4 regions of the Kitasatospora sp. NPDC004615 genome follow, and region 1 is predicted to be linked to each of the others. Evidence: riboswitches for the same ligand, from Rfam matches in the RefSeq annotation. Region 1 holds a riboswitch; each other region holds the start of a gene.
What was found. Region 1 has a riboswitch for cyclic di-AMP ahead of ACFYS8_RS21355 (peptidoglycan DD-metalloendopeptidase family protein). Riboswitches for the same ligand answer to the same signal wherever they lie in the genome.

Region 2: another riboswitch for cyclic di-AMP. It lies ahead of ACFYS8_RS09290 (transglycosylase family protein); the one in region 1 lies ahead of ACFYS8_RS21355 (peptidoglycan DD-metalloendopeptidase family protein).
Region 3: another riboswitch for cyclic di-AMP. It lies ahead of ACFYS8_RS23355 (NlpC/P60 family protein); the one in region 1 lies ahead of ACFYS8_RS21355 (peptidoglycan DD-metalloendopeptidase family protein).
Region 4: another riboswitch for cyclic di-AMP. It lies ahead of ACFYS8_RS32495 (transglycosylase family protein); the one in region 1 lies ahead of ACFYS8_RS21355 (peptidoglycan DD-metalloendopeptidase family protein).

Annotation. Positions count from the first base shown of each region.
Region 1 covers NZ_JBIALQ010000006.1:45,702-51,565, reverse strand. The annotation lists gene ACFYS8_RS21375 (ATP-dependent Clp protease proteolytic subunit) at 1-507, opposite strand, end outside; gene tig (trigger factor) at 730-2,103, opposite strand; tRNA gene ACFYS8_RS21365 (tRNA-Pro) at 2,308-2,381, opposite strand; tRNA gene ACFYS8_RS21360 (tRNA-Gly) at 2,531-2,604, shown strand; gene ACFYS8_RS21355 (peptidoglycan DD-metalloendopeptidase family protein) at 2,761-3,741, opposite strand; cyclic di-AMP (ydaO/yuaA leader) riboswitch at 3,747-3,901, opposite strand; gene ACFYS8_RS21350 (hypothetical protein) at 4,272-4,466, opposite strand; gene ACFYS8_RS21345 (PP2C family protein-serine/threonine phosphatase) at 4,854-5,864, opposite strand, start outside.
Region 2 covers NZ_JBIALQ010000002.1:535,814-541,677, reverse strand. The annotation lists gene ACFYS8_RS09305 (MazG family protein) at 1-441, shown strand, start outside; gene ACFYS8_RS09300 (SDR family NAD(P)-dependent oxidoreductase) at 446-868, opposite strand; gene ACFYS8_RS09295 (cytochrome P450) at 1,024-2,283, shown strand; cyclic di-AMP (ydaO/yuaA leader) riboswitch at 2,545-2,725, shown strand; gene ACFYS8_RS09290 (transglycosylase family protein) at 2,729-3,397, shown strand; gene eno (phosphopyruvate hydratase) at 3,650-4,939, shown strand; gene ACFYS8_RS09280 (septum formation initiator family protein) at 5,091-5,528, shown strand; partial or broken gene ACFYS8_RS09275 (DUF501 domain-containing protein) at 5,525-5,864, shown strand, end outside.
Region 3 covers NZ_JBIALQ010000006.1:486,078-491,941, reverse strand. The annotation lists gene ACFYS8_RS23360 (NlpC/P60 family protein) at 1-627, opposite strand, end outside; gene ACFYS8_RS23355 (NlpC/P60 family protein) at 840-1,910, opposite strand; cyclic di-AMP (ydaO/yuaA leader) riboswitch at 1,921-2,103, opposite strand; gene ACFYS8_RS23350 (NlpC/P60 family protein) at 2,440-3,474, opposite strand; gene ACFYS8_RS23345 (NYN domain-containing protein) at 3,658-4,962, opposite strand; gene ACFYS8_RS23340 (hypothetical protein) at 5,267-5,533, opposite strand; gene ACFYS8_RS23335 (rhomboid family intramembrane serine protease) at 5,684-5,864, shown strand, end outside.
Region 4 covers NZ_JBIALQ010000012.1:135,468-141,331, forward strand. The annotation lists gene ACFYS8_RS32485 (MFS transporter) at 1-660, opposite strand, end outside; gene ACFYS8_RS32490 (MFS transporter) at 770-2,017, opposite strand; cyclic di-AMP (ydaO/yuaA leader) riboswitch at 2,416-2,582, shown strand; gene ACFYS8_RS32495 (transglycosylase family protein) at 2,586-3,749, shown strand; gene ACFYS8_RS32500 (CapA family protein) at 3,772-4,920, opposite strand; gene ACFYS8_RS32505 (diiron oxygenase) at 5,037-5,864, opposite strand, start outside.

The sequences.
Region 1 (5,864 bases):
GTCCGCGGTGACCTGCTCGAAGGTCTGCCCACTGTGGTGGGCGATCATCTCCGACATCCGCTTCTTGGTGCGCAGCAGCTGCTCCGCCTGGATCCGGATGTCGGTGGCGGAGCCGCCGAGGCCCGCGGAGGGCTGGTGCATCAGGATGTTGGCGTTCGGCAGCGAGAAGCGCTTGCCCGGGGTGCCCGCGGTCAGCAGGAACTGACCCATCGACGCGGCCATGCCCATGGCGATGGTCACGACGTCGTTCTTGATGTACTGCATGGTGTCGTAGATCGCCATGCCGGCCGAGATCGAGCCACCCGGGGAGTTGATGTAGAGAAAGATGTCCTTCTCGGGGTCCGCCGCGAGCAGCAGGAGCTGGGCGGTGATCTTGTTGGCGATGTCGTCGTCGACCTGCTGGCCGAGGAAGATGATGCGCTCGTTGAGCAGCCGGTTGTAGACCTGATCGCCCAGGCCGCCGCCCACGTCGCCGCCGGCGGCGTGCGGTGCCATCAGGCCAGGCATCTGCATCTGCGGGAACGTCACTTAGCCACCTGCTCAGTCGATCTGCGTGTGTGTCGCTGTCCACCGACCCTAACGCGCAGGCCCGGCCGCTGAATCCCCCACGCAGAACTGTTCGCTGTGAGCGCAGGGTAACTGGGCCCAACGCGAACGGGCCCGGGCACCATGCGGTGCCCGGGCCCGTCCCGGTGCTGCGGTCCGCCGGATTCCCGGCGGTTACGAGGCTCAGGCCTCGGTGGTCTCCTCGGCGGCGGCCTCGGTGACAACCTCTTCCTCATCGTCCTCGAAGGAGACGACCTCACCGTTGGTGTCGGTGACCTTGGCGGCCTCGACAACCAGGGCCAGCGCCTTGCCGCGGGCGACCTCGCCGACCAGGAGCTGGACCTGGCCGCCCTGGACGACCTGCTGGGCGAACTGGTCCGGGGTCAGGCCGGAGCCGGCGGCGCGACGGATGAGGTGCTCGGTGAGCTCCTCCTGGTTGACGCCCAGCTCCTCGTTCTTGACGATCTGGTCCAGCACGAACTGGGTCTTGATGCCCTTCTTCGCCTGGTCCTCGGTCTCCTTGTCGAAGTCCTCGCGGGACTTGTCCTGGGAGGCCAGGTAGGTGTCGAGGGTCATGCCCATCGGCTCCAGCTGGTGGTGCTCCAGGTTGTGCTTGCGGGTGCCGATCTCGTCCGCGAGCAGCTTCTCCGGGTAGTCCATCTCGACCCGGGTGAGCAGCTCGTCGAGGACCTTCTCCTGGGCCTGGGTGGCCTGGTCGAACTCCTTCATCCGCTCGAGGCGCTTGCGGGAGTCCCCGCGCAGCTCCTCCAGGGTGTCGAACTCGCTCGCCAGCTGCGCGAACTCGTCGTCCAGCTCCGGGAGTTCCTTCTCCTGGACGGTGGTCACGGTGACAGTGACCTCGGAGTCCTTGCCGATCTGGGTGCCACCCTTGAGGGTGGTGGTGAAGGTCTTGGCCTCACCGGCGGACAGGCCGACGACGGCCTCGTCGATGCCGTCCAGCAGGCGGCCGGAGCCGATCTCGTAGCTCACGCCGGTGGCGGTGCCGTCCTCCGGCACCTCACCGTCGACCTTGGCCTCCAGGTCGATGACCACGACGTCGCCCTCGGCGGCGGCGCGCTCGACATCCTTCACGGAGCTGAAGCGCTCGCGCAGCTGCTGCAGCGACTTCTCGATGTCCTCGTCGGTGACCTCGACCGGGTCCACCACGACGGCGATCTCGGCGAAGTCCGGCAGGGCGACCTCGGGACGGACGTCGACCTCGGCGGTGAACTTCAGGTCACCGCCGTCGGCCAGGTTCTCGACACCGGCGATGTCGGTGATGTCCGGCTGGCCCAGCACATCGATCTGGCCCTCGTCGACGGCCTGCGTGTAGAAGCGCGGAAGCGCGTCGTTGACGGCCTCCTCCAGCACCGCGCCACGGCCGAAGCGCTGGTCGATGACCCGGTTCGGGATCTTGCCCTTGCGGAAGCCCGGGACGGTGACCTGCTGGTTGATCTTCTTGTACGCCGCGTCGAGGCTGGGCTTGAGCTCCTCGAAGGGCACCTCGACGGTGAGTCGAACCCGGGTCGGGTTCAGAGTCTCGACGGCGCTCTTCACGGTGGGGTCTCCTAGGGGGGCTTGCGGTCAGGGCGATAGGCGGTTGGGGCTGCAATGCTGTCCGTACTACCGCCAGCGGTCCATCCTACCGGTACCACGAAAGTGACTGCGCCCGGCACCGGGTGCACGGCGGAGCGGGGCCGGGGCGGCCGCGCCCCACAACGACAACAGGGCCCCGCCCACGGACGAGACCCTGCCGCACGGTCGGGGTGACCGGATTCGAACCGACGGCCTTCCGCTCCCAAAGCGGACGCGCTACCAACCTGCGCCACACCCCGTGGTGCCGAGCAGAAGAGTACACGTCGGGCCGCCTCCGACCGGGGCGATATTCGCGAGCCGACAGCGCGGAAGGAGTGTGCAATCCACCGGCTCGACCAGGTACCCTGATCCAGTCCTCGCCACCGCGACGCGGTGCGGGTACGCCTTTGCGGGTGTAGCTCAATGGTAGAGCCCCAGTCTTCCAAACTGGTCACGCGAGTTCGATTCTCGTCACCCGCTCCACAAGGCCAACGGCCCCGACTGCCAACGCAGTCGGGGCCGTTGCCGTTGGTCGGCCGCGCCGCGTGGCCGGGGGGCCTTCGCCCGCGCAAGGGCGCCGGAAAGCCCGAAGGCCCCGCGCAGCGGACTGCGCGGGGCCTTCGAGGGGTGAGGCGTGGATCAGACGTTGACGCCGTGGGCCGCCAGGTAGGCGACGGGGTCGATGTCGGAGCCGTAGTCCGGGGTGGTGCGGATCTCGAAGTGCAGGTGCGGGCCGGTCACGTTGCCGGTGGCGCCGGAGAGACCGATCTGCTGACCCGCCGTCACGGACTGGCCGGCCGAGACGGAGATCGAGGACAGGTGGGCGTACTGGGCGTACTTGCCGTCGGCCAGCTTGATGACGACCTGGTTGCCGTAGGCACCGCCGTTGCCGGCGGAGACCACGGTGCCGTTGGCGATGGCCTTGAGGCTGGTGCCGGTGGCGACCGGGAAGTCGATGCCGGTGTGGTAGCCGGAGGACCAGTTGGAGCCGGCGACCTTGTAACCGGTGGTGACCTTGCCCGGCGCCGGGGCGACGTAGGTGGAGCTGTTGCTCGCGGCAGCCGGAACGGCGGCCGGGGAAGCGGTGGTGGCCGTGGTGGCGACCGGGGGCGCCGCCTGCGGGGCCGGGGCCACGGGCTGGGCCTTGACGGTGCCGGTGGTGGCCGGCTTCGCGGTGTCGGCCTTCTTGACGGCGACCTTCGGCGCGGTGGCGGTGTCCGTGGAGGTGGACTTGGCGGCCGGGGCCTGCGCGGGGGCGGCGGCCTGGCCGTTGATGGCCAGCTTCTGGCCCGGGAAGATCAGGTCGGGGTTGCCACCGACCACGGAGCGGTTGTCCTGGTACAGCTTCTGCCAGCCACCGTCGACGTGCTGCGCGGCGGCGATCTTGGACAGGGTGTCGCCGGAGGCGACCCGGTAGCTGTGCGGGGCGGCGGCCTGGTCGGCGACGGGGGTGGCGTCCACCGAGACCGTGGACGGGTGGCTGCCGGCCTGCTCGGTGGCGGTGTGCGCGGAGGCGGCGGTGACCGGGAGGCCGATCGCGGCGCCGGCCACACCGGTGGCGATGGCGATCCGGGCGATGGTGGCCAGGCTCGGCTTGCGGTGCTTGCCCTGAGCGGACATGAAGGCGTTCCTCTCCGACGCCTGCGAGGTGAGCTGTCGGGTTCGGGCGAGAGTTGCCCGGCCGCAGGGACTGCGGCTTCACCCCGAGCCGTTCCCGGTGGTTTCCGGGCCCGGCGACTTACCTGTGGTTCCCCCGCTCCTGCCGTGGCGTGGTATCTGGTCGGCACCGGACGACGGCAGGACTAGGCGTTCCGTCCGGTGGCCCGCCCGGTCACTGGCCGGGCTGCGGAGGAAGCAAATCCCACGGCCCGTGAGGCTGGCAAACGCCGATCGGCCCCGCTCCCTGGGTCGGGAAGGGGCTGACGATCCACCAGGTCACGCTGTGCCGACACCACGCTGCGGTGCGCGTACGCGATCATGACAGTGCGCGTACGAACCCCGCACGGTGGGCGACTTCGGCCACCGTGCGCGTTCGGGCGCGGACCTGGCGTGACGTCGCGGGTGAGCCTGGTCACCGTGGGCAGGCCGAATGGACGGCGCGGGGGTGTCTCCCGCCCGTCGTGGCGTGCCGCCGGGGAGCCGACAGGCCGTCAGCCCGCGATCGACGCGATGGCCTTGGAGACCGAGGTGAGGAACTGCTGGATCGGGCCGGCCATGGTCGACTGGCTCAGCATGAAGCCGAACAGGGCGGCGACGATGGCGTGCCCGGTCTTCAGCTGCTTGTTGCGAATGAAGATCGCGACGATGATGCCGAACAGGACAAGCGCGGAGACGGAGAAGGCCACCAGGACTCACTTCCTCGATTCGTGGCGGGGGTTCGGTGGAAGCCGGCGTTGGCTCCCAGGCGGAAACCGGCCCCTGCCCCCCGTGTCCCCACCACTCCATCCGGACTCAGTGTGGTCGCTCGTGCTGAGTGCGTAAAGGACTTGCCCGGTCGCTCGGTGCCCGAACCCGCCTGGCAGGACTGATTTTCGCCGACCGCGACGATAGCGGACGGGTTCTGACACCCCGTCGGCGGGCGGTGGTCCGTGCTGGCCTGCGCGGCAAACCGGCAGGCAGATCCAGCATCGCCGCCCGGCTCGGGCCGCGAACCGGAATTGGCCGAAGATCAACGTCCGGGTTTGACACTCCGTGGACACTCCGCGCTCACCGCGTCTGCACCGGACGGAAGTTCAGCGGCGCCAGACCAGCAGCACCGCGCGGTCGTCGTTGACGTGCTTGGCGACGGTGTCGATCAGCCGGACCGCGGAGCCGGGCCGGATCGACCCCGGGGCGGTGGCGACCAGCCGGTCGGCCTCGCCCATCAGCCGGTCCATGCCCTCGGCGAGGTCGCGGCCGGGGATCTCCACCATGCCGTCGGTGCACAGCATCAGGACGTCGCCGGGGCCGAGGGTGCCGCGCACCCCCTCGAACTTGGCCTCGTCGTAGACCCCGAGCAGCGGGCCCTCGGCCTCCTTGACCTCCCAGTACCCGGCGCCCGCGAGACGGTGCATGCCGGGCAGGTGCCCCGCGGAGAGCAGTTCGTACTCGCCGGTGTCCAGGTCGACCACCAGATGGACGGCGGTGGCGAAGCCCTCCGCCCAGTCCTGCCGCAGCAGGTAGCCGTTGGCGGCGGGCAGGAAGTCGTGGGCGGGCAGCGAGCCGAGCAGGCCGCCGAAGGCGCCGGAGAGCAGCAGGGCGCGGCTGCCGGCGTCCATGCCCTTGCCGGAGACGTCGGCGAGGACGGCTTCCAGCATCCGTCCGCCGGGGCCGGTGCGGGCGGCGACCATGAAGTCGCCGGAGAAGGACTGGCCGCCGGCCGGGCGCAGCGCGGTGTCGGTGTGCCAGCCGTCGGGCAGTTCCGGGACCCGGCCCTGGATCCGGATCCGCTCGCGCAGGTCGAACAGCATGGTGGAGCCGCCGCGCCAGGGCACGCCGATCCGGCGGCGGAACTGGGCGACCAGCAGTCCGGCGACGCCGACCGCGCCGACCACCAGCGCGGAGCCGGGGGTGACGCCGTGGGTGTAGGTCTCCGGCTGCGCGCTGGCGACGCGTTCGCCGGTGTGCACCAGGGATTCGGTGATCAGTCCGGCGGCGGCGACGGCGTACAGCAGCACCAGGGTGCCGGGGCGCAGCAGCAGCGCGCCGGCCAGCACGGGCAGCACCAGGGCGGTGGGCGGGGCCCAGTCGGGAAGCAGGATGTT
Region 2 (5,864 bases), on a different contig from region 1:
GCCGAGGAGGACGCCGAGGACCCGTTCTCCATCGACGACGTGGCGGGCGACATCGTCGAGAAGCTGATGTATCGCCACCCGCACGTGTTCGCCGACGTCAGCGTCCGGGACTCCGCCGAGACGGAGGCCAACTGGGAGCAGCTGAAGGCCGCGGAGAAGCAGCGCGAATCGGTGCTGGACGGCGTCCCGGCGGGCCTGCCCGCGCTGGCGTACGCGGCGAAACTGGTCTCCCGGGTGCGCCGGGCGCGGTTCACCGGAGTGCCGGACGCGCCGTACGAACTGCCCGCCGAACTCACTGCCGAGACGGCGGGGGAGCTGCTGCTGGCGGTCGCGCAGCGCGGCTACGACCAGGGCGTGGACGTGGACGCCGCACTGCGGGCGGCGGCCCGGCGCTACCGCCGGGCGGTACGGGCCGCCGAGGGACTGTCCGAGGACGACTGACGGGTCAGCTCGCCAGCGGGACGTCCGAGACCGGGCGGCGGCGCTGGGCCGGCACGACCTCGCCGATCGCCTCGCCGACCAGGGCCAGCACCTCGGCCAGCGGGTCGAGGTGGCCCGACAGTTCGGCGAGCTGGACGACCCGCTCGCCGTCCGGGCCGGCGACCGCGAACAGGTCGATCGGCCCGAGGTGCTTGGCGGCGGTGTCGACCAGCGCGGCGATGTCCGCCGGGTGGTGGACGTCACCGGACACCCCGACCACCGGGCAGCCGGGACGGTCGAGTTCGGCGGCCAGGTCCTCGGCGACACCGGGGCGAAGATCGGCGATGAGCAGGCCGGCGGCGCCGGCGGCGGAGAACCGGCGGGCCAGGTCGGCCCCCTCGCCTCCGTCGAGCACCGCGATGACCACCACTGCACCGGCTACTCGCATGGCCTGCTCCCCTTTCAGAGCGAACCGCGGGCGGTCCGCACGCCGCCCACTGTGGTTCTTGCGGAGGATCGTAGGCTCGCCCCGACTCTCCGCAACAGCAATTACCCGCCAGGTGACCAGACTCACGCGACGGCGGTTCCAGATACGGTCAAGACATGCCAGATCAGCCCCACACCGCCCACCCGCAACTCTTCACCTGGGAGTTCGCGGCCGATCCGTATCCGGCGTACGCCTGGCTGCGGGAGAACGCCCCGGTGCACCGCACCACGCTGCCGAGCGGGGTGGAGGCCTGGCTGGTCACCCGGTACGCGGACGCCCGGCAGGCGCTGGCCGACTCGCGGCTCTCCAAGAACCCGGCGCACCACAGCGAACAGGCGCACCGCACCGGCCGGGTGGGCATCCCGGGCGAGCGGCAGGCCGACCTGATGACCCACCTGCTGAACATCGACCCGCCGGACCACACCCGGCTGCGCCGCCTGGTGTCGAAGGCGTTCACGCCGCGCCGGGTCGCCGAGTTCGAACCGCGGGTGCAGCAGCTCACCGACCGCCTGATCGACTCCTTCGCGGAGCGCGGCGAGGTCGACCTGATCCACGAATTCGCCTTCCCGCTGCCGATCTACGCGATCTGCGACCTGCTCGGCGTCCCGCCCGAGGACCAGGACGACCTGCGCGACTGGGCCGGCATGATGCTGCGACACACAAAGCCGGGCCACACGGGCGGCAAGCGCGGGGGAGTGGGCCGCGCGGTCAAGCACATCCAGGGCTACCTGGCCGACCTGATCCACCGCAAGCGCGCCGACCTCGGCGACGACCTGATCTCCGGCCTGATCCGGGCCAGCGACCACGGCGAGCACCTGAGCGAGAACGAGGCCGCGGCGATGGCCTTCATCCTGCTGTTCGCCGGCTTCGAGACCACCATCAACCTGATCGGCAACGGCGTTTACGCGTTGCTGCGCAACCCGGATCAGCGCACCCTGCTCCAGGAGTCGCTGGCGCGCGGGGAGTCGGGCCTGCTGGAGACCGGCATCGAGGAACTCCTGCGCTACGACGGGCCGGTGGAGCTGGCGACCTGGCGGTTCGCCACCCGGCCGCTGAGCATCGGCGGGGTGGACATCCCGGCGGGCGACCCGGTGCTGGTGGTGCTGGCCGCGGCGGACCGCGACCCGGACCGGTTCTCCGACGAGAACACCCTGGACCTGGCCCGGACGGACAATCCGCACCTCGGTTTCGGACACGGCATCCACTACTGCATCGGTGCGCCGCTGGCCCGGCTCGAAGGGCAGCGCGCGATCGGCACACTGCTGACACGGCTGCCGGACCTCCAGTTGGCCGCCGATCCGGCCGAACTCCGTTGGCGGGGTGGGCTGATCATGCGCGGGCTGCGCGAACTCCCGGTCTCCTTCACGCCCCGCTGACCCGGTTTCGACCGCCGCCGCCCTGCCCTCGCCCCGCCCCCGCACGTCACCGTCCGTGGGCCCGGTGGGGGCGCGGGTGCGCCCCCACTTCGGGCGAATGCGGACATACATGGACGGTTTGTGCACGAGAAGTGAAGGTCCGTAATTTCGACGTGATACCGGTGATATGAGCTTGTGATTGCTCGTCAGCTCTGCTTACTCTCCGATTTGCCCGCAGCTGCGGGCCCCGAACGCGGCACGCCGAGTCCTGTCCGCCGCACCTTCGGGACACCGACCAGGATTCGGACAGGAGCGGGGGAACCAGGTGTGAACGCCGTACTCCCAACGGCTTGGGGTGAAGCCGCCGGGGAACGGACGCAACCGCGTCCGGACCTCCCGGCGGCCGGGCCAGCCTCCCGGTCCGAACCCGACAGCTCACCTCGTAGGCGTGCGGAGAGGAAGTCCCATGCTGTTCGCCGGTACTGGACGTCACCGCCGTAGCACCAAGGCCGAGAAGGTCGTCGCCGCCGCAGGCGTCGCCTCCGTGGGCCTGGCCCTGCCCCTGCTCTCCGCCACCGGAGCGGCAGCCGCACCCGCCGACACCTGGGACCGCGTGGCCCAGTGCGAGAGCGGCGGGGACTGGGGCATCAACACCGGAAACGGGTACTACGGCGGCCTGCAGTTCTCCTCCTCCACCTGGCGCGCCTACGGCGGCGGCGACTACGCCGCCCGCGCCGACCAGGCCACCCGCTCCGAGCAGATCGCGGTGGCCGAGCGGGTGCTCGCCTCCCAGGGGCCCGGCGCCTGGCCGTCCTGCTCGATCAAGGCCGGTCTGTCCCGCGGCGGCGACAGCTCCGAGGACACCGCCTCCCGCTCGCAGCAGCGCGCGGCGGCGCCCGAGCAGAAGCAGACGAAGTCGCAGCAGCAGTCGAAGAGTTCGAAGCAGAGCGCCCCGGCCGACGGGCCGACGCAGTCCGGCACCGGGAACTACACCGTGCAGGAGGGCGACACGCTGTCCGGGATCGCCGCCGCGCGGAACGTGTCCGGCGGCTGGGAGCAGCTGTTCCGGGCGAACCGCGAACTGATCGGCGCCGACCCCGATGTGATCATGCCCGGCCAGGTGCTGGCGCTGTGACGGCGCGGTCCGGCCGGCTCCGGCCCGGCAGTGGTATAGACCCTTCGTCGGTCTGACGATTCGTCCGCTCCGGGCGTGCGCCCAGCAGTTCGCGCCGCCCGGAGCCCGCCGCCGACGGGCAAACAGGTGAACTACCCGTGAGTAGCCGGGTCACACGGTGAGACGGGGCCCGGCCGGGCGTGGCCGTGGGCATGTCTGCGGCTAGGCTCTGGGCGTAACGACCACACATCCGCTTCCGCTAGGAGATGCCTCGTGCCGTCCATTGATGTCGTCGTAGCCCGTGAGATCCTCGACTCCCGCGGCAACCCCACGGTCGAGGTCGAGGTCGGTCTCGACGATGGCAGCACCGGTCGTGCGGCTGTCCCGTCGGGTGCCTCCACCGGCGCCTTCGAGGCGCTGGAGCTCCGCGACGGCGACAAGAACCGCTACTTCGGCAAGGGCGTCGAGAAGGCCGTCCTCGCCGTCATCGAGCAGATCGGCCCGGAGCTGGTCGGCTACGACGCCACCGAGCAGCGTCTGATCGACCAGGCCATGCTCGACCTGGACGCCACCCCGGACAAGTCCTCGCTGGGCGCCAACGCCATCCTCGGTGTCTCGCTCGCCGTCGCGCACGCCGCCTCCGAGGCCAGCGACCTGCCGCTGTTCCGCTACCTGGGCGGCCCGAACGCGCACGTGCTGCCGGTCCCGATGATGAACATCCTCAACGGCGGCTCGCACGCGGACTCCAACGTCGACATCCAGGAGTTCATGATCGCCCCGATCGGCGCGGAGTCCTTCTCCGAGGCCGTCCGCTGGGGCGTCGAGGTCTACCACACCCTCAAGGGCGTGCTGAAGGAGCGCGGGCTGTCCACCGGCCTGGGCGACGAGGGCGGCTTCGCCCCGAACCTGGACTCCAACCGCGAGGCCCTGGACCTCATCACCGAGGCCATCAAGAAGGCCGGCTACACCCCGGGCAAGGACATCGCGCTCGCCCTGGACGTCGCCGCGTCCGAGTTCTACAAGGACGGCGCCTACCAGTTCGAGGGCAAGGCCCTGTCGGCCGCCGAGCTGGTCGAGTACTACGCCGAGCTGGTCGCCGCCTACCCGCTGGTCTCCATCGAGGACCCGCTGGACGAGTCCGACTGGGACGGCTGGAAGGCCATCACCGACAAGCTGGGCGACAAGGTCCAGCTGGTCGGCGACGACCTGTTCGTCACCAACCCGGAGCGCCTGCGCAAGGGCATCGAGACCGGCACCGCCAACGCGCTGCTGGTGAAGGTCAACCAGATCGGCTCGCTCACCGAGACCCTGGACGCCGTCGAGCTGGCCCAGCGCAACGGCTACCGCTGCATGATGTCGCACCGCTCCGGCGAGACCGAGGACGTCACCATCGCCGACCTCGCCGTCGCCACCAACTGCGGCCAGATCAAGACCGGCGCCCCGGCCCGCTCCGAGCGCGTCGCCAAGTACAACCAGCTGCTGCGCATCGAGGAGATCCTCGACGACGCCGCGGAGTACGCCGGCCGCGGCGCGTTCCCCCGGTTCCGCTCTGCGGACAAGTAAGCACAGCCGCTCTGCGGACAAGTAAGCACAGCCGCTCCGCGGACAAGTAAGCACAGCAAGGGCTGATCGCCGAGCCTGTTGTGACCGGTGCCCCGGCCTCCACCGCGTAGGGTGGGGCCGGGGCACCGGCATGCGCAGGAGGGGCGACCAGATGGCCAAGTGGAGAATTCCCGGACTGGCGGCGCGCCCGCGCTTCACCAGCCGGGCCACCGTGCTGGTCCTCGTCCTGTGCTCGCTGGTGGCGATACTCGCGTACCCGGCCCGGCAGTACATCGCGCAGCGCGGCGAGATCGCCGATCAGCGGGCCAAGGCCGATCACGCCCGCCAGCAGGTCGACGAACTGCGTCGGGCCAAGGCCCGCTGGCAGGACCCGGAGTTCGTCAAGGCCCAGGCCCGGGAGCGGCTGCACTACGCGCTGCCGGGCGAGACCCCGTTCGTGTCGGTCGCGCCGCCGCCCGCGCAGGGCGAGAAGCAGTCCGCCTCGGACGGCGCCGGCCGGACCAAGGCCGCCCGTCCCTGGTACTCCGGCTTCTGGGACTCGGTGGACGCCGCCGACACCGCGATCGCCGCTCCACCCGCAGCTCACTGACGCCACCCCACCCGCCCCCTCCTGACGAACAGACTCCTGATGAGCAACCAGAACCCTCCCGTCTCCGACAACGACGTCGCCGCCATCGCCGCCCAGCTCGGCCGGGTGCCGCGCGGGCTGCGTTCCGTCGCCCACCGCTGCCCGTGCGGCAACCCGGACGTGGTGGAGACCGCGCCCCGGCTGCCCGACGGCACGCCGTTCCCGACGCTCTACTACTTGACCTGCCCCAAGGCCGCCTCGCTGATCGGCACCCTGGAGGCGGACGGCGTGATGAAGGAGCAGACCGCCCGGCTCGCCGAGGACCCCGAGCTCGCCGCCGCCTACCAGGCCGCGCAC
Region 3 (5,864 bases), 440 kb from region 1:
GGCGAGCCGGTCGCGCTCGGCGGCGGTGAGGTCGCCGAGCAGCTGCCGGGCCCGGGCGAGGCGGGTGCGGACTTCGTCCTTGGCGGCGGCCAGGCGGTGCCGGGCCTGTTCCAGTTCGTCGAGTTTGGCCGCGGTCTCCTGACGGCGCTGGTCCAGCCGGCGTTGTCGTTCGCGCAGGTCGCGCAGGGTCTCGTTCTGCCGGGCGGTGGCCTGGCCGAGCGAGCGGGCGCCGGCCAGGTAGGACGCCGGGTCGTTGTCGAGCATCAGCCGCAGCGTGGGGTCGAGGCCCTGGGCGCGGTACTGGGCGGCGACCACCGCCCCGAGGTCGGCGCGCAGCCGGTTGAGGTCGTCCTGCCCGGCGGCGACCTGGGTCAGCAGGACGCCGGCCTCGCGCTGCAGCCGTTTCTGCTGTTCCTGGGCGGCGTTGTACTTCTCGGAGGCCTGCTCGGCCTCGTCGTACAGCTGGTCGACCTGCGCCTTGACGTCGGCGCGGTCCGGCGGGTCGGCCGGAGTGGCGGCGGCCGGGGCGACGCCGAGATGGATCACGCCCGTCGCGGCGGCGGTGAGCGCCAGGGCTCGGGCGAGGCGTTGGACGCCGGGCAGTGGGGGGCGACGGTGCACTGGCACGTGCGACGACTCCGTTCCTGCGCTCCGGCCTCCGCCGCCGCCCGCGGATCGGACGGCCGTCCGCACGGGGGGCCGGGGCAGAGGTTAGCGAGTCGGACGGATCCAGTCCAAACCCTGACAACTTCGAATATTCGACCGCGAATCGGACACCGGAACGAGAGCGGCCCGGCACCCCCTGTGCGGGGTGCCGGGCCGAAGGCTCCGCGCGGCCGTCAGATCCGGACGATCTTGGTGATCGGCATGACGGTCGCCGACTCGTAGCGGACCTGCGCGCCGGTGTGCGGGGCGTGCACGATCTGCCCGTTTCCGACGTACATGCCGACGTGGTGCTGGTCGCCGTAGTAGATGATCAGGTCACCCGGACGGGCGTTGGCGATGTTGGTGCCGATGCTGGTGCCGGCGCCCGCCTGGGCCTGCGAGGTGCGCGGGATGGAGACACCCGCCTGGGCGTACGCCCACTGCATCAGACCGGAGCAGTCGAAGGTGCTCGGGCCGGCCGCGCCGTAGGAGTACCAGCTGCCCAGCTTGGACAGCGCGGCGTTCATCGCGGCACCCGCGTAGCCGGCCGGTGCCTGCGCCGGCGGGGCGCCGAGGTCGGTGCGGGTGTTGTCGCGGGAGGCGCGCTCGGCCTGGGTGCGGGAGTCGCTGGCGGCCTTGGCCTCGGCCGCCGCGAGATCGTCGCGCTCCTTCTGGGTGAGCGTGTTGAGCAGCTCCTGCGCCTTGGCCAGCTTGGACTGGACGTCTTCCTTGTCGGCCTTGAGGGCCTTCGTGGTGGTGTCCAGTTCGGCGAGCTTCTGCGCGGCCTCCTCGCGCTGCCCGTCGAGCTTGGCCTGCTCGGCCTTGAAGCTCTTGAGCAGGTCGGCCTGGGTGGCGCCGACCGTGTTCAGCGTTCCGGCCTGCCCGAGGAAGCTGTCCGGGTTGCTGGAGAGCATCAGCTGCATGGTCTGCGGCATGCCGCCGTTGCGGTACTGCTCGGCGGCGATCGTCGCCAGGCTGTCCTGAACGGTGGTGACCTGCTCCTGCTGGCGGGCCAGCTGGTCCTGCAGTTGGGTGACCTGCTTCTGCAGGTTCTGCTGCTTCTCGACGGAGGCGTTGAGCGCCTCGGTCTTCACCTCGGCCTGCTCGTTGAGCTGGTCGACCTGCGCCTTGACCTGGTCCTTGGTGGGCGCCGGGTCGGCGTGCGCGCCGGTCTGGGCGGACAGCGCGACGGCGGTGGCGGCAGCGGCAGTGAGAATCGAGACCCGGGCACGGCCGACGGGCTTGGGACGGCGATGGGACGCCACGAAGGCGGACTCCTTCTTCCTCACACCGCCTACCGGGTGAGCTGACGGGTTCGGGCCGGAAGAGACGCCCTACAGCGCCTCACCGGCCGCTCTCGCGGCCGACCTGGCGCCGATTCACCCCGGGGGAACGTGGTTCCCCGGCTCCGTTCGACAGCAACCCCCACAGGGGTATCCCCGTCGGCGGATCTCGTTCTGACGATCCACCCGCTGCGTCACGGACTCGGCGGCGACCTCCGCCGTCGCCCCCCTTGGGCGATCGACTCTGCGGTGGTCGAACTATGACCCTAGTAACCGATCCGTGATCCGTTCAAATCCTTGTCGGAAAAAAATCTGAATCTGAGTCAATTTCGATTACGAAACTGACCGAACGTAAGGGATCCGTTGCGCAGTGCGTAGCATTTCCCGCCGTTCGCCAGGGAAACGCGACGCCCGGACGTGTTCGAGATCACAGCAGGATCTCGACCCGCCCGGGCGTGTCACGGCGTGTCAATTGTCGCCCTGGCGGGCGTATGTCCGGTTTGCCGGACTGTCAGACCCGACGGATGGTCGAGATCGGCATCGCGTCGACCTTCATGGTCTTCACCACGTCACCGGTGTGCGGCGCGTGCACCACCATGCCGTTGCCGATGTACATGCCGACGTGGTGCCGGTCGCCGTAGTAGACCACCAGGTCACCGGGCTGGGCGTTGTGCCAGTCGGTGCCGACGCTGGCGCCGTAGCTGCCCTGCGCCTGCGAGGTGCGCGGCAGCGACACGCCGGCCTGCGCGTACGCCCACACCATCAGGCCGGAGCAGTCGAAGGTGCTCGGGCCGGTCGCACCCCACACGTACGGCGCACCGCGCTTGTCGAGCGCCCGCTGCACCGCGACCCCGGCGTAGCCGGCGGCCTTCGGCAGGGTGGCCGGGTCGACCCGGTCGGCACTGCGCGAGGCGGCGCCGTCGCCGCGCACGATCGAGGCACGGTCGGCGGCGGAGAGCTGGTTGAGCAGGTTCTGCGCCTGCTCCAGCTTGGTCCTGACCTCGTTCTTGGCGTCGTTGAGCGCCTGGGTGGAGTTGTCCAGCTCCTTCAGGACGTCCGCCGCTTCCTGCTTCTGCTGGTTCAGCCGGCGCTGCTGGTCCTGCAGTGACTTCAGGGTCTCGGCCTGGGTGCTGGCCGCCTGGTCGAAGGAGGACGCCTTGTCCAGGTACTTGTCCGGGTCGGCGGAGAGCATCAGCTGCATCGACGGGTCGACGCCCGCGTGCCGGTACTGGTCGCCGGCCACCGCCGCGAGCCCGGAGGACAGCTCGTTCAGCTGGTCCTGGCTGCGGGCCAGCTGGTCCTGCAGCTGGTCGGCCTGCTTGCGGAGCTGGTCGGCCTGCTCCTTGGCGCCGTTGTACTTCTCGGCCGCCTGCTCCTGCTCCTCCATGAGCTTGTCGACCTGCGCCTTGACTTCGTCCTTGTTCGGCTGAGCCGGCGCGGCGTGCGCACTCACCTGGGCCGACAGGGCGACCGCGGTCGCGGCGGCAGCGGTGAGCACGGTCACCCGGGCGCGACTCGGCTGCTTGGGACGGCGGTGGGAGGCCAAGGCGGTGCTCCTTCTTCCTCTGGACTCACCCGTTAGAGCGATAGTCCGGAATATAGGTTTGACGCCAGACCCTAGTGAAGTCCCTGCCTCCGCGTCCACTCCCGGGGGGCTCCCGGATTCACTTCTCCGCCCCTCTTCACCACACCGACACACTCCGGACGCCCCAACACCGCTGAGCGCCCGTCAACTGCGCGACAGGCGGTTCAGCAGCAGAACCGAGGCCACCGGGCGGGCGCCGGCCTTGCGCACCCCGTCCGCGACCTCCTTGTCGGCGGACACCACCACCACCGGCCGGCCCTGCGGCTCGGCCCGCACCAGGCGGCGGATCAGCTCGTCCGCGGTCTCCCCGGTCCGGCTGAACCGGACCCGGACGCCACGCGGCGGGGCCATGATCACCGGCACGTCCAGGTCCTGGCCGTCGAACACGCAGGTCACCTCGGCCTGGGTCCGCTGGGCCAGCATCGCCAGACCGCCCAGCAGCCTCAACCGCTGCTGCTCCAGCGGCAGTTGCGGGTAGCCGGTCTTGGTCACGTTGTAGCCGTCCACCACCAGGTGGACCTGCGGGATGGCCAGCAGCTGGTCCAGCAGCGCCGGGTCGTCCTCGGCCAGCCCGCGTCGGGCCACGTCGTGCGGCGAGGCCGAACCGGGCTCCACCGCCTCCACCAGGTCGGCCGGGCGCAGCGCCGTCACCGGCAGCGCCAGCTCCCGCTGCAGGCCCTGCGCGGACTGCAGCACGGTGTCCAGCAGCAGCCGCAGCCGCATGTCCTCGACGCTGCGGCCCTCCCGGGCGGTGCGCCGGCCGGTCTCCACGGCCGCCTCCAGTTCGGCGACCCGGTGCCGCAGCCGGCGGGCCTCGATCTCGGCGGCGCCGCGCTCGGCGGCGGCGGCGGCCCGGGCGGCCTCCAGTTCGGCGGCCAGTCGGCGGCTCTCGGCCTGCGCGCGGCGGGTGTCGGCCTCCAGCGAGCGGACCTTCTTGCGCAGCGAGTCCGCCTCCCGGCGTACCCCTTCGGACTCGGCGCGGTGGCGCTCCAGTTCGGCGCGGGCGGTGGTGCGGGCCTCGGCCAGCTCCTCGTGGAGCTTCTCGGCCAGCCGGGCGGCCTCGGCGGCGACGCCCTCGGCGTCGACCCGTTCGGCCTGTTCGCCGGCCTCCTCGACCAGCCGGGCCCAGCCGGTGGGCCGCACCAGGTAGGCGGCGGCGGCCACGTCCATCGGGTCGGCGGCGGCCGGCACGGTGCCCGCCTCCAGGGCACGCACCAGGTCCGGCTGGCCGAGCCGCAGCCGCTCGGCTATCCGCACCCGGAACGCGGGGTCGGACTCCAGCGCGGCGGCCAGCGCGGTGGCCGCGTACTTGGCCCGCCGGGCGGCGGTGAACTTGGCGTACGGGCGCAGCGCGGCGGGCAGTTCGCCGGCGGCGATGCCGCCGAGCGCGTCGGAGGCGATGCCCACCACCCGGCGGCGCACTCCCTCGGGCAGCGCCCGGCCGGCCATGTCGCCGCCGGCCTCGGTGACCGAACCGGCCTCGGTGACCGACCCTGCCTCGACCGGGCCGATTTCCTCATGGACCGGAGCGTGCGCGGTCCCGTCCGTGCCCGCGGGCGCGTTCGCTGCCTCCGCCACTGTTCTCGGCTCCGATCCTGATCCGGGCGGGCCCCGGCGGGTGCCGGGGGCGTTGGTGTCCGCCGCTGCTTGCAATTGTCCCGTCTACCGTGCCGCACCGACAGCACCCCGCCGACGAGTCCGCCCCGCGCCCCGGTCCGGGGCGCGGACGGGGACGCGGGGCGGTGGAAGCGTGTCAGCCCTGCGCGGGGCCGCCGTCCTCGGGCTCCTCGGCGCCCGGGCGGGCGACCAGCTCGACCTGGTCCACGGCGTTGCACCAGCGGCAGCGCACCGACTCGATGGTCTCGGAGAGCACCTGGGTCTCCTCCACCTTGGAGTCGCCGGACAGGTCGAAGTGCACGAAGTCGATCACGCGGGAGGACCGGGTGACGTCGAAGCGGGTGAGGTTGCCGCACAGGGTGCAGCGCCAGCGGGTCTCGGCGGTCGGCGCGGCAATGGTCATCAGTGGTCCCTCTCGGCTGGTCCCCGTTTACGGGCCTCCACCCTATTGCCTGTGCCGCGGCGGCCGGATCACCGGTCCACAGCCCGGACGCTCACCCGTCCGGAGCAGCGCCCGGTGTCGCGAGTGCGCCCCCGAGGAATGCTCACCGGCATGGTGCTCTCCGCCCCCGCCCGGGCCGGTTCGCCGACGGCCGGGGGAACCGCCCGCACCCCGGTCGTCGCCCACCTCCTGATCGCGCTGTCCGCGCTGGTCCTGGTGGCCGGCCCGGCCGGTCTGAACCCGGTGTACGGCAGCGGCGACGCCCGGATCTGCGCCGAGCAGCGCTACGAGC
Region 4 (5,864 bases), on a different contig from region 1:
GACGGCGGCGACCGTCAGGCCCAGGCCGAGCGCGACGTAGGCCGCGCCGAGCAGGAACGGCTGTGGGCGCAGGCCCCAGTGGGCGGCAATGGCGCCGGTGCCGGTCGCGGTGACGGCCACCGCGAGGTAGCCCGCCGCCTCGTTCAGGCCCATCGCAAGGCCACGCCGGGCCGGGCCGACCAGGTCGATCTTCATGATCACCGTGGTGGACCAGGTGAGGCCCTGGTTGACGCCCAGCAGCACGTTCGCCGCGACGATCCAGCCCCAGGTCGGGCCCCAGGCCAGCATCGCCGGTATCGGCAGGGCCACCAGCCAGCCCGCGATCAGCACCGGCCTGCGCCCGTACCGGTCGGAGAGGGTGCCGGCGAAGAAGTTGGTGACCGCCTTGGTCGCGCCGAACGCCAGGATGTACGTCAGCGCACCCGTGTAGGCGGACAGGTGGAAGACCTTGTCGGCGAGCAGCGGCAGAACCGTCCGCTCCTGCCCGAGCATGCCGCCGACCAGGGCGTTGACCGCCACCAGCAGGCCGAACTGCGCGAGGTTGGCGCGCAGCCCGAGCCGGATCGGGCGGCCACCCGGCCCGCCGGCCGGGGTGGCGGGCGGAGCAGTGGTCGGCGCGGCTGCCCGGTGTGGCAGCGGGCGCTGGGCCTCGACGGACATGGGCGGCTCCCGGGTGGTGCGTATTGCGTCGAACGTGGTGCGTGGTGCGGTGCTCCGCCGGCGGTGACCGAGCGGCGTGCACGACGAGCATATTCCACTCTTTCATGGATTACTGGATAGGTGCGTCCACCTGTGGTCGTGCGGGCAGCTTCCGGACGGCCGGCAGCGCGAGCAGGAGGAGGGCGGCGGGCACTCCCAGCGCGGTCATGCCGAACAGCGTTCGGTGCACGCCGATCCCGTCCGCGAGCGGGCCTGCGAGCACCAGGCCGAGTGGCATCAGCGCCACCGAGATCAGGTGGTCGTAGGAGCTGACCCGGGACAGCACCTGCTCGGGTATGTGCACCTGGAGTGAGGTCTCCCACAGCACGAAGCACAGCGAGACGCCGACTCCGGTGCAGGCCTCCAGCAGGGCGATCACCGCGACCGGAGCGCCGGATCCGATGATCAGCGCCTGGCAGGAGGCAATCGCCATCCCGACGGCCGCCACCGCCATCGGCCGGGCCGGTTTCAGGCGGTAGGCGCAGACGTCGCCGACGATCGAGCCGAGGCCGAAGGCGGTGACCACCACGGCCCAGGCGCCGGCCCCGCCCCACTCGCGATCCGCCAGGACCGGGCCGAGCACGAACACCGAGGGCAGCACCACCACGTGGTACACCGCGATCGCGAGCATGCCCGACCACACCCAGGCCCGTTCTCGCACTTGCCGCCAGCCGACCCGGAGTTCGGCCAGGAACCCGAGTCGCTCGGCCTGCTCCGCACTGGCCCGCCCGCCCACCGCACCGAGTCTCACCAGCACGGCGGCGCTGGCCGCGAAGCTCGCGGCATCCACCATCAGGGCACCGCCGGGCCCGGCAAGGGCCACCAGCGCGCCGGCCAGCACCGGGCCGATCACCAACCCCACCGAGTGGACGAGCCCGCGCAAGGCATTGGCCTCGCTCAGCCGTTCACCGGACACCAGCAGCGGGATCAGCCCGGTGGAGGCGGGCAGGAAGAACGCGTCCGCCACCCCGAACACCACCATCAGCAGTGCCAGCACCCCGACCCGGGCCGTCCCGGTGAGCAGCAACACCGCGACGGCCGCCTGGACCACGCACCGCACCAGATCGGAGGCCAGCATGATCCGCTGTCTTGGCATCCGGTCCGCCCACACGCCGCCGATCAGCATGAACACCAGCGTCGGCAGCAGGCCCGCCGAAGCCACCAGGCCGACATCGGCGGCCGACCCGCCGATCGACAGCACGGCGAACGGCAGCGCGACGAACGACACCCTGTCGCCCAGGACGGACAGCGACTGGCCGACGAACAGACGGGCGAACTGGCGCTCCACCCGGAGTACTTCGGGAATCAGCACAGCCACGGGCACCTCCACAGCGGGTCGGGGAACAGCGATCACCGCGATGGTAGGAAGCTCCCGAAGCAGCTGTCGCGCGATTTATCCGCAACGCCTGCAATGCCCAGATCTCGCTCAACTCGCTTTAATGTCACGGTATTTGATGACCACTCGGCTTCCAAGCGCCCAAGCGGGACCGTCCGCCTTCCCTCCCCACGCTCCCCCAATCCCACCGATCGGCCAGACTTTCGCACCCGACCATCGGACCGCCGGATCACCCGACCGCCCGACCGCCCGGGCGGCGCAACTCGGCCGTAATACGGTCGCGATGAGCTTGTGATTGCTCCGTTCGAGTGATTAGGCTCGGTCCGGCCCGCACCGTCGGGCCCCGCACGCGGCAACGCCGAACCCTGTCCGCCGCGTTGCCGGGTCGACCACCACAACCCTTGGACAGGGACGGGGGAACCAGGTACGTCGCCGCCCCCACGGCTAGGGGTGAAGCCGCCGCACCGGCTCCCGCCGGCACACGGCGGCCGGGCCTCCCTCCGGTCCGAACCCGACAGCTCACCTCGCAGGCGTGCGGAGAGGATCTGGCATGCTCTTCACGGGTTCCGGGCGCCACCGTCGGCAGAGCCAGGCGGAGAAAGCCGCCGAGCGGGCGATCGCCGCAGCCGGCGTCGCCGGCGTCGGCCTCGCCCTGCCGCTGCTCGCCGTGACGGGTGCGCAGGCCGCGCCCAGCACGGTCTGGGACCGGGTCGCCGACTGCGAGAGCGGCGGCAACTGGAGTTCCGACTCGGGCAACGGCCTTTACGGCGGCCTCCAGATCACCGCCCAGCGCTGGATCGACTACGGCGGTACCCGGTACGCCGAGCTGCCCAGCGGAGCCACCCGCAGCCAGCAGATCGCGGTCGCCGAACGGATCCTGGCCACCGAAGGCCCGCAGCCGTGGGTGTCCTGCGCCGACACGGCGGGCCTGCGCACGGTCAGCGCCGCCGGCGTGGTGGACAACAACGACTCGGCGGACGAATCGGGTGCGCTGCGCGGCGCCCGCGGCATCGCCGCCGTCAACACCGCCTCGGACGGCACCGTCGCCCCGCAGAACGCCACTCCGGTGTTCTCCGGCCTGCCCGGCTACGACCCCGTGTACCACGTGTACTGGTACGAGAAGAACGGCGGTTGGTTCTGGACCAGCCACCAGAGCCTGTACGAGCGCTACATACAGCTGACGCACCCCCAGCCGCCTGCGGCCACGCCGTCCCCGGCACCCACCCCGGAGAGCCCGGCCACCCCGACCGCTCCGACTACGCCGACTGCGCCGTCGACCGACCCGAGCACCAACCCGAGCCCGAACCCGACCACACCGTCCGACAACCAGAACGGCAACGGAAACGGGAACGGCGCCGAGAACGGCAACGGCACAGGCCACGGCAACGACCAGGGCCAGGGTCAGGGTCAGGGTCAGGGTCAGGACGGCCACGGCAACGGCGGCACCCAGCAGCCCACCACCCCCGACCCGGCCACCACCACGCCGCCCCCGAGCGCCTCCACGCCCGGCAGCGCACCCGCGCCCGCCGAATCCCCGTCCGCTGCGACCCCGTCCCCGCAGCCGTACACCGTCGGCCCGGGCGACACGCTGGCGAAGATCGCCCGCAGCCACGAGCTGAACGGCGGCTGGAGCGGTCTCTACCAGAGCAACCAGCAGGTGGTGGGCGAGAACCCGGACCTGATCCACCCGGGCCAGGTACTGAACCTGGGCTGACGGCCGCCCGGTCGAGCCGCCGTCACTTCGGGACGGCGGCCAGTCCGGTGCAGCCGCGCAGGCCGTCGCGGCGCTGCTGGGCGGCCTTCGCCGCGCTGCCGGTCTGCGGGACGGGCACGCCCCGGCCGTCGATGTGGGCGGGGGTGAACGCTTCTCCGGTGACGCGCCCGTCGGTGCTGATGGTGAGTGTGGTGACGCCGGTCTCGTCGGAGGCGGTGTAGTTCGAGGTGCCGTACCAGAGGAAGTTGCCGAAGCCGTACGCCACGTAGGTGTTTCCGAGCATGCCCGCGCCGAGCATGGTGTGGGCGTGGGTGCCGACCACGGCGGTGGCGCCGGCGGTGGCGAGCTTCTTGGCGAGTGCGGTCTGCGCGGCGGTCGGGCAGGCCACGCCTTCCTCGCCCCAGTGCAGGTAGACCAGCACCACGGGCGCCTGCGCCTTGGCCTCGGTGACGGCGCGCAGCAGGGCCTTCTCGTCGAACGCGGAGGCGATGCCGGCCTTGTGCTCGCCGGCCCGCCACTTCTGGTTGGTGATTTCGTCGACCTGGCTCGCCGCCAGGACGGCGACCTTTGTTCCGCGCACGTCGGCGATGTGGGGCGCGAAGGCTTCGGCCGTGTCCTTGCCGATGCCGATCAGCGGAATCGGGGAGTTGGCTTTGGCGGCGAGGGTGTCGGCGAGGCCGTCGGCGCCGAAGTCGACGGCGTGGTTGTTGGCCTGGGAGAGCACGTCTATCCCGGCGTCCTTGAGCGCGGTGAGCGCCTTGGGGCTGGTGCGGAACGTGTAGGTCTTGGGCTCGGGCTTGCCGCGGCCGGTGATCGCGGTCTCCAGGTTGAGCACCGCCAGGTCGGCGGCGGACAGGGTCTTGGCGATCGGCCCGAGCGCGGTCTCGCTGGCGGGGGCGGTCAGCCGGGAGCCGGTCCGGCCTTCGAAGTGGACGTCGCCCGCGAAGGCCACGGTGATGCTGCCGGCGGCGCCGCTCGGCGCGTTGTCGCCCGAACCCGTGCTCGGATCGCCCGTCGTTCCCGGGCTGCCGGACGACGCGCCTCCGGCGGAGTCCCCGGCGGGGGCGGTGGCCGTCGTCCCGCCGCCCCCGGATGGCGTCGATCCGCCGCATCCGGCGACGGCGGTGAGCAGCAGGACGGCGGCAGCCGTGGTGAGTGGTGCGCGGCGCATGGTGATTCCCCCGGATCGTTCGCTGCGTCGCACTGTATCCGCGCCACTCGATCACCGGAAGCCCATCTCGCCACCAAATGATCACAACTGTGCGACCTGATCCGCCGTCGAACCGCTCAGGCGATCACTCCGGCCGCGCGCAGCAGCCAGCGGTTGGCGCGGCCGACCAGTCCGGCCCGGTCCAGCACGCCGATCACCTTCTGCGCCATTTCGATCTTGGTGGTGCGCCAGTGCGGGTTGGCCCGGGCAACGGCCTTGCCGATCTTCGGGTCGATGCCGACGGCGGCGTAGAGCCGGGGGTGGATCAGCGCGGTGGTGGCGTAGTAGATGACCACGCCGAGGAACAGCTGTTCCCACCGCCGTCGCAGCGGCCCGAGCCGCTTGCGGACGAGTTCCTCGCGGGCGTAGGTGATGTGCCGGGACTCTTCGATGACGTGGATCCGGGAGACCTGCCGGGTGAGCGGCTGGACGGTGTCGTCGTTCATCATTTCGCGCTGGAAGGCGTCCAGGATCTCTTCGACGTACATGGTGCCGCCGAAGGTCTGGCTGTGGGTGGAGATCGCCTTGAACAGCCGGCCGAGGTTGTGGGCGACGAATCCCGCACCGTACGCGGGGACACCCATTTTGGCGATCATTCGGGCGAACATGATCGAGTGCCGGCATTCGTCCGCGATCTCGGTGAGCGCGTACTGGACGTGGTTGCTGGTGGGGTCCCGGTCGAAGGCGTGGCGCAGCAGCATCTGCATGAGGATCTCCTCGAACCAGATGCCGACGCTGGCTATCGAGGCGACCTCGTGCTTGGAGAGTTCGACGCGCTCGTCCTCGGTCAGGCGCTCCCACAGGTCGGTGCCGTAGAGGGAGAGGTGGCGGGGCGGGCAGTAGTAGGCGCCGGGGACGGGGTCGGCGTCCCAGTCGACGTCGTTGAGCGGGTTGAACGAGAGCTT